Regions from separate parts of the Staphylococcus sp. MSU001 genome, predicted to be linked through region 1. Evidence: riboswitches for the same ligand, from Rfam matches in the RefSeq annotation. Region 1 holds a riboswitch; the other holds the start of a gene.

Region 1 (4,451 bases):
CAATATGATATTAATTGTTTAAACGATGGATCATCTTCCATATCACCACGTCTTTTCACTTCATATTTACTTAACGCGCTAAAAATTTCTTTTCCTTTGAAATTATTTTTATGTAAAAAACCATTAAAAGCATTCTCATCTTTGTTAAATAAAATATCTCTGTTTACAACAATTATTTGTTCATCAAATTTAGACATGATTATCTCCTTTTAGATATAGTATACTATCAGTCATTTTAGCAAAAATTATCATTTTTTGCGATTGAATATATGTATATGTAAAACGATAAAAGTGTCATTATATTCTTAATTAAAATAAGACACAATCTTACATTATTGATATGATGAAACTTTTAGCAAAGTAAAATTATACACCTCACTGTCATAACATGAATGAAAATTTATCTCTTATTAGTTATTGACTTCGTATATATTGATTATTTCAAAGCATGATTTGAAATAACCTAGTATTATGAAAATGACCAAATAAATAAAATATGTCCGTCATTACATCAAGGTATTGTACTCAATATTTAAGTACTTTTAAATAATATATTAACAACAAGCATATAAAAAGACCTGAGACAAAGATTATTGTCTCAAGTCTTGTATAAATATTATTTTAAAGCTTCTTTAGCTTTTGATACTAATTCAGCGAAAGCTTTGTCGTCTGAGATTGCAATTTCTGATAACATTTTACGATTAATATCAATCTCAGCTTTTTTTAATCCGTTCATTAGACGTGAGTAGCTAATGTCATGTTGACGTGCAGCTGCATTAATACGTGTTATCCATAATTTACGGAAATCACGCTTACGTTGACGACGGTCACGGAAAGCATATTGTCCTGATTTCATTACTTGTTGTTTAGCTACTTTATATAATGTATGTTTTGAACCAAAGTAACCTTTAGCTAATTTAATCGTTTTTTTACGACGTGCTCTTGTTACTGTTCCACCTTTAACTCGTGGCATAATAAATTCCTCCTTAGATGATCTCTATCGTATATATTCGTTTAAAATCTTATTTTTTGTATGCTAATAATTGTTTAACACGTTTCATATCACTTTTAGAAACTAACTTAGCTTTACGTAATTGACGTTTTTGTTTAGTATTTTTATTTGCGAATAAGTGAGATGTGAAAGCTCTAGAACGTTTTAATTGACCTGAACCAGTTCTTTTAACACGTTTAGCTGCTCCACGGTGAGTTTTCATTTTAGGCATGATTCATTTCCTCCTATAATTTAACGTTTATTTTTCGTTGATAGGCGCTAACATAATAAACATTTGACGCCCTTCCATTTTAGGCTTTTGTTCAACAGTTGCAATATCTTTACATTCATCTGCAAATTTTTCTAACACACGTTGACCAATTTCTTTATGTGTAATCGCACGACCTCTGAAACGAATTGAAACTTTACATTTATCGCCTTTAGATAAGAACTTACGTCCATTTTTCAACTTAGTTTGAAAATCATGTTCTTCAATAGTTGGGCTTAAACGTAATTCTTTAACATTAATGACTTTTTGTTTCTTCTTCATTTCTTTTTCTTTTTTCTGCTGTTCGAATTTATATTTACCATAATCCATTATTCTCGCAACAGGTGGTTTTGCATTTGGTGCTACAACAACTAAATCTAAATCAACACGTTCAGCCATTTCTAAAGCTTCACGTTTAGATTTAACACCAATTTGTTCACCATCTTGGCCTATTAAGCGTAGTTCTTTTGCACGAATTTTCTCATTAATTTGAGTTTGATCTTTTGCTATGGTTGACACCTCCCAGAAATTTACGAAATTGTTCCAAGCAAAAAGAAGAGCGAGTATAAATACCCGCTCTTCTTAGACACAATAAATGTGTAACATGATTGACCTGCCAACTGCATTAGCGTCGCCACAGGTGAGAAGCGGGTGCTTCTACTTGGTTCGTTTCGTATTCAACGTTAATAATCATATCAATATTTATTGTTTAAGTCAAACCTTTTTTAATTATTTTTATGGTGTCTTATTTCTTCCATCGAAACATCTTGCCTTAAGTCAACTTTGTTTAGAGGAATCTTTTTAGTTTTATATCTAAATTTATGGTAAAAGAAGAAAATTAAGAATACAGGAATTCCCATGTAAGTTATAAAAAATCTATTCATATCAAAGTTACCTGTTTTAATAAAATCTACATCTTGTCCAATGATAACTATTACACATAAAACACCTGCAAAAATCGGACCAAATGGGAATAACTTCGCTTTATATTTTAATTTTGATTTATCATAATTTTGTTTATCAAATGCGCGTCTAAATCTAAAGTGACTGATTGCTATACCAACCCAAGCAATAAAACCAGTCATCCCACTAGCAGCTACAATGTATTCATATGCATCTCCACTTAAATGTTGCAAAGCAAAAATAAGAATGACTAGTATTCCAGTAGCAATTAAAGATACATATGGTACCCCATTTTTATTTGTTTTTCCAAAAGAATTATAAGCTAATTTATCTCTACTCATTGAATATAACATTCTTGTTGAAGCATACATTCCAGAGTTACCTGCTGATAATACACTTGTTAATATAACAGCATTCATAAATGAAGCAGCAAATGCTAGTCCAGCGTTCTTAAATACTAATGTAAAAGGTGAAGTAGCTATACTATCACCACCGCCCATTAACGCCTTACTATCATATGGAATCAACATACCAATAATGAAAATAGCTAGAATGTAAAATAAAAGTATACGCCAAAATACCTGTTTAATCGCTTTTGGAACTGCCCTTTCTGGATTTTCAGATTCACCTGCTGTAATACCAATAAGTTCAGTTCCTTGGAATGAGAAGCCTGCGACTAGAAATACACCGAGAATTGATAGCAAGCTGCCACCTAAATTCCCACCTAGTATTGGCCCATCTCCTTTTGTAAACGTATCAAATCCTACAAATTCTCCACCCATAATTCCTAAAATAGTTAAGATACCAATTCCTATAAATATGATGACTGTAACTACTTTGATAAGTGCGAACCAATATTCACTCTCTCCATATACTCTAACAGATAAAGAATTAAGCGCGAAAATAATAATAAGGAAGATACAACTCCAGACCCAAGCTGGTATACCTTGCATAGGGGACCAATATTGTATAACTTGCGCTGCAATAGTAACATCAGCTGCTACTGTAATCACCCAGTTAAACCAATAATTCCATCCTAAAGCAAATCCTAGTGAAGGATCAACAAAGCGTGTAGCATAAGTACTAAATGAACCTGACACAGGCAAATATGTCGCCATCTCCCCTAACGACGTCATTAGAAAAAACACCATCGCTCCAATAACTGCATAGGCAATCAAAGCGCCCAATGCACCTGCGTCATGTATAGCTCCACCAGAAGTCATGAATAGACCAGTTCCTATACATCCCCCAATGGCAATCATTGAAATATGTCTATCTTTTAACCCTCTTTGAACACCGTCAATTTGTTTATTATTCTTATTCATAGAAGCTCCCTTTCCTTCATAAGTAGAGGCTAACTTGTTACCACATCAATGCATATCATTGTTGTAGATAAATTTGGTATAGATGATATAAAAGTGAAATGATATTAATATCATTTTACTTTTATATCACTTATCTTTATATCTGTATCAATAATGTGAAAAGTGGTTACATACCTTTAAGATATGCAACCACTTAAGTTTATCTATATAAGGTAGCACATCACATAAAGTGACAGTACAACTTCTATTCGAAAGTTGTCCCAACAATGCTAACTTATGGAATTAACATCATTTCGGCATTATTACCTTTCGCTTATTCAACACTTGTCCCATACGACTTCTGATAAGTTAGTCATTAATAATGCAACCTCTAACTCTATTTATTATATTAATTTGTAATATACATGATATCCTTTATATTTTCAAGTTTATCTATGCTTTTTTAAACGGATTTCATCAATAACATTCCAAATAAATTCATCTTTTTCAACTGATTCTTGTTTTTCAGAACCATATTTTCTTACATTTACTTCTTGATTCTCTACTTCTTTGTCACCTACAACAATCTGATAAGGTATTTTTTTCATTTGAGCTTCACGAATTTTATATCCCATTTTTTCATTACGATCATCAATTTCAACGCGAACACCTTGCGATTTTAGTTCATCTTGTAAAAGTCTAGCATAATCATAATGTAAATCTACATTTACAGGAATAATTTCAACTTGCATTGGCGCCAACCAAGTTGGAAATGCACCTTTTGTTTCTTCAGTTAAAAATGCAACAAAACGTTCCATAGTAGAAACTACACCACGGTGTATAACTACAGGACGATGTTGTTCTCCATCTTGACCAATGTACGTTAAGTCAAAACGTTCTGGTAAAAGAAAATCAAGTTGTGCTGTTGATAAAGTTTCTTCTTTTCCCATTGCTGTTTTTACTTGAACATCTAACTTAGGCCCAT
Region 2 (4,451 bases), on a different contig from region 1:
CTACATTCTTAAAGATTTTATCAGGCGAAATTGATTCACAGACTGGTCATGTATCTCTAGGTAAAGACGAGCGTTTGGCTGTATTAAAACAAGATCATTTTGCTTATGAAGATGAACGTGTTTTAGATGTTGTGATTAAAGGACACGAACGTTTGTATCAAGTGATGAAAGAGAAAGATGAAATTTATATGAAACCTGATTTCAACGATGAAGACGGTATTCGTGCTGCAGAACTTGAAGGAGAATTTGCAGAAATGAACGGTTGGAATGCTGAAGCTGATGCCGCTAATTTATTATCAGGATTAGGCATAGAACCTGACTTACATGATAAAAATATGTCTGAACTTGAAAATAATCAAAAAGTTAAGGTATTGTTAGCTCAAAGTTTATTTGGTGATCCTGACGTTCTTTTACTAGATGAGCCTACCAATGGTTTAGATATACCAGCAATAAGTTGGTTAGAAGACTTTTTAATTAATTTTGAAAATACTGTCATTGTCGTTTCGCATGACCGTCACTTCTTAAATAATGTTTGTACTCATATAGCTGATTTAGACTTTGGCAAAATTAAACTTTATGTTGGTAACTATGATTTCTGGTATCAATCAAGTCAATTAGCACAAAAAATGGCACAAGAACAAAATAAGAAAAAAGAAGAAAAAATGAAAGAGTTACAAGATTTCATCGCACGCTTCTCAGCAAATGCTTCTAAATCTAAACAGGCAACAAGTCGTAAGAAACAATTAGAAAAAATTGAATTAGACGATATCCAGCCATCATCTCGTAGATACCCTTACGTGAAATTTACCCCTGAACGTGAAATTGGAAATGATTTACTTACAGTAGAAAATCTTTCTAAAACAATTGACGGCGAAAAGGTACTAGACAATGTTTCATTCACTATGAATCCTAATGATAAAGCTATTTTAGTTGGTGATAGCGAAATTGCTAAAACAACATTGTTAAAAATTTTAGCTGGAGAAATGGAACCAGATGAAGGTACATTTAAATGGGGCGTAACGACATCTTTAAGTTACTTCCCTAAAGATAACTCTGAATTCTTTGATGATGTCGATATGAATCTAGTTGAATGGTTACGTCAATACGCCCCAGAAGACGAACAAACTGAAACATTTTTACGTGGTTTCTTAGGACGCATGTTATTTAGTGGTGAGGAAGTTAAGAAAAAAGCAAGCGTGCTTTCAGGTGGAGAAAAAGTACGTTGCATGTTAAGTAAAATGATGCTATCAAGTGCTAATGTACTTTTACTTGACGAGCCAACAAACCATTTAGATTTGGAAAGTATCACTGCTGTAAATGATGGATTAAAATCATTTAAAGGTTCTATCATCTTCACTTCTTATGATTTTGAATTTATTAATACAATCGCAAATCGAGTGATTGACTTGAATCAAGCTGGTGCCCTTTCTAAAGAAGTACCTTATGAGGAATACTTACAAGAAATTGGCGTATTACAAAATAATTAATAATTGTTTTAACATTTATACAAGAGTCCGGGACATTTATCAAAGTCTCAGACTCTTTGTTTATATCATTTAATCTTTATTCGGTTGTTATGGGTATTAGATTAATATTGTTATCGTTTCAGTTATAAACTTTTAATATTGATCAAAAATTAAAAATACATACTTTTAAATACTAATACTTAAAAATCTAGATAAGGTGTTTAATTTGTAATAAGCGTATTAAATTTATAAAAATTACTTATCATGTGAATTCACACGTAAATTTTCAGTATATTTTTAAAAATCTAAAATATTGGTTTACATAGATATATTGTCTATGTATAATGAAAACATATCAATTGAATAAGATTTTGATGAGGCGCATCAATCATGAGTAAACTTTAGATAATTTGTCTGCTAACAATTATAGAGTTAAAAGGGTGAGATGCCGAAATGATTCATAATAGCAGTTATGAATCGTTGGACTTAATGGTTAAGAGCTATAAGTTTGTCATTATTATTAAATAATGGAGTGCATCACTTGTACATAAATGTAGAACAAGTTCGGCATTCCGAACTTGTTCTTTTTTATACTGTGTATGTCTCCTCTAATTATAGGAGGACTGAAATTGAATAGAAGCGTTTTAAAATTTGGCGGTTCTTCCGTCAGTGATTTTAAAAAAATAAAAAATATCGCTGAAATGCTTAAAACACGCATTGAAGATGGTGAGGAATTAATCGTTGTTGTTAGTGCTATGGGTAAGACAACTGATCAATTGATGAATAATGTATCAAGTCTTACTTCTACCCCTAAAGATCAAGAACTCGCATTGCTATTAACAACTGGTGAACAACAAACGGTTTCTTACCTTTCTATGGTACTTAATGACATAGGTGTAAATGCTAAAGCAATGACAGGTTATCAAGCTGGCATTAAGACTGTAGGACATCACTTAAAAAGTAAAATAGCAGAAATTAATCCCAATATTTTTGATGAGGCTTTTAAAGATCATGACATTTTAGTTGTAGCTGGATTTCAAGGTATAAACGATGATTTCGAACTTACTACACTTGGACGAGGTGGTTCTGATACTACAGCTGTAGCTTTAGCAGCAAGCAATCAGATACCTTGTGAAATTTATACTGACGTTGATGGTGTGTATGCAACAGATCCTAGAATACTAAATGAAGCGAAGCGTTTAGAATATGTCTCTTATGAGGAAATGATGGAAATGAGTGCGCTTGGTGCAGGTGTACTTGAAACGAGAAGTGTTGAATTAGCCAAGAATTATGATATTCCTCTTTACTTAGGAAGAACTTTATCAAATATGAAAGGAACATGGATTATGTCTAAAAGTGATTTATTAGAAAAAAAAGCAGTAACTGGTGTTGCATTGGATACACACATGATGCACGTCACGATAAGTTATCCCCTACCGGATAATCAGTTACTAACACAATTGTTTACCGCATTGGAAGAAGAATCTGTAAATGTTGATATGATTTCTCAAATTGTAAATTTAGAAGGTTTACAATTATCTTTTTCAATTAAAGATAGTGATGCACATCAAATTTCTTCAATTCTGGAAAATTTATCAATACACTTCTCAGCACTTGATTATAAAATTAATGAAGCATATGTCAAAATATCTTTAATTGGATCAGGTATGAGAGATATGTCAGGAGTAGCATCAAAAGCTTTTATGACGCTTATCAATTCAGATATTCCATTTTATCAAACGACGACATCGGAAATTAGCATATCTTATGTAATAGACGAAGAAAATGGTGAAAAAGCAGTAGAAGAATTGTATCATGCCTTCGAAATTTAGCATTCATGTGATATATTTATTATAAATTTTCTAAAAATTACTAATATTAAGAATGGAGTGACTATTTATTATGACAAGATTAGCAGTAGCTGGAGCAACAGGATTAGTTGGAACAAAAATGTTAGAGACACTAGATCGAAAACAAATACCTTTTGATGAATTAGTATTATTTTCTTCTGCTCGCTCAGCAGGAAAAAAAGTTGAATTTCAAGGACAATCGTATACTGTTCAAGAATTAACTGATGAAGCAGCAAGTGAACATTTTGATTATGTTTTAATGAGTGCGGGAGGTAGCACAAGTGAGCACTTTGCCCCACTATTTGAGGCGGCTGGAGCCATTGTTATTGATAATTCAAGTCAATGGAGAATGGCTGAAGATGTCGATTTAATTGTTCCAGAAGTGAATGAGCCTCAATTTACACGTGGTATTATTGCCAATCCAAATTGCTCTACAATTCAATCAGTTGTACCTCTTAAAATTTTGCAAGATGCATATGGATTAAAACGTGTCGCTTATACGACTTATCAAGCTGTATCAGGTTCTGGTGTTAAAGGTAAAAGAGATTTAACTGAAGGCGCTAATGGAAAAGAACCTGAAGCATATCCCTATCCAATTTACAATAATGTATTACCACATATAGATGTTTTTCTTGAAAATGGGTATACAAAAGAAGAACAAAAAATGATTGATGAAACGAAAAAAATTCTTAACGACCAAAACTTAAAAGTAACTGCCACATGTGTACGTGTACCAGTACAAGATAGTCACAGTATTGAAATCGATGTGACTTTAAATCAAGATACTACAGTTAAAGAGATACAAGAATTATTTGCACAAGATCAACGTGTTGTTCTTGTAGATAATCCAAGTAAAAATGAATATCCATTAGCCATTCATTCTACTGGCAAAGATGAAGTATTTGTAGGACGTATTCGCCGAGATGACTCTCTTGAAAATACATTTCACGTATGGTGTACCTCTGATAATTTACTCAAAGGCGCAGCATTAAATGCAGTTCAAGTATTAGAACAAATTTTAACTTTGAAAGGGGCAAGATAATATGACACACATGTTTGAAGGCGTTGGTGTAGCATTAGCGACTCCTTTTACCAATAATGAGGTTGATTTCGACGCATTAGAAAGACATGTTCA

Evidence for each region. A riboswitch is a leader RNA that binds a small molecule or an ion and turns the genes downstream of it on or off. The one in region 1 is predicted to bind lysine.
Region 2: linked by a shared signal. The riboswitch ahead of ACVBFA_RS00945 (aspartate kinase) and the one ahead of ACVBFA_RS03370 (amino acid permease) in region 1 are both predicted to bind lysine.

What each region holds. Positions count from the first base shown of each region.
Region 1 covers NZ_JBRIKK010000005.1:4,372-8,822, forward strand. The annotation lists gene ACVBFA_RS03350 (NUDIX domain-containing protein) at 1-197, opposite strand, end outside; gene rplT (50S ribosomal protein L20) at 617-973, opposite strand; gene rpmI (50S ribosomal protein L35) at 1,023-1,223, opposite strand; gene infC (translation initiation factor IF-3) at 1,251-1,778, opposite strand; ribosomal protein L20 leader region at 1,805-1,928, opposite strand; gene ACVBFA_RS03370 (amino acid permease) at 1,985-3,487, opposite strand; lysine riboswitch at 3,693-3,868, opposite strand; gene thrS (threonine--tRNA ligase) at 3,916-4,451, opposite strand, start outside.
Region 2 covers NZ_JBRIKK010000001.1:214,310-218,760, reverse strand. The annotation lists gene ACVBFA_RS00950 (ABC-F family ATP-binding cassette domain-containing protein) at 1-1,487, shown strand, start outside; lysine riboswitch at 1,833-2,012, shown strand; gene ACVBFA_RS00945 (aspartate kinase) at 2,066-3,298, shown strand; gene ACVBFA_RS00940 (aspartate-semialdehyde dehydrogenase) at 3,369-4,358, shown strand; gene dapA (4-hydroxy-tetrahydrodipicolinate synthase) at 4,360-4,451, shown strand, end outside.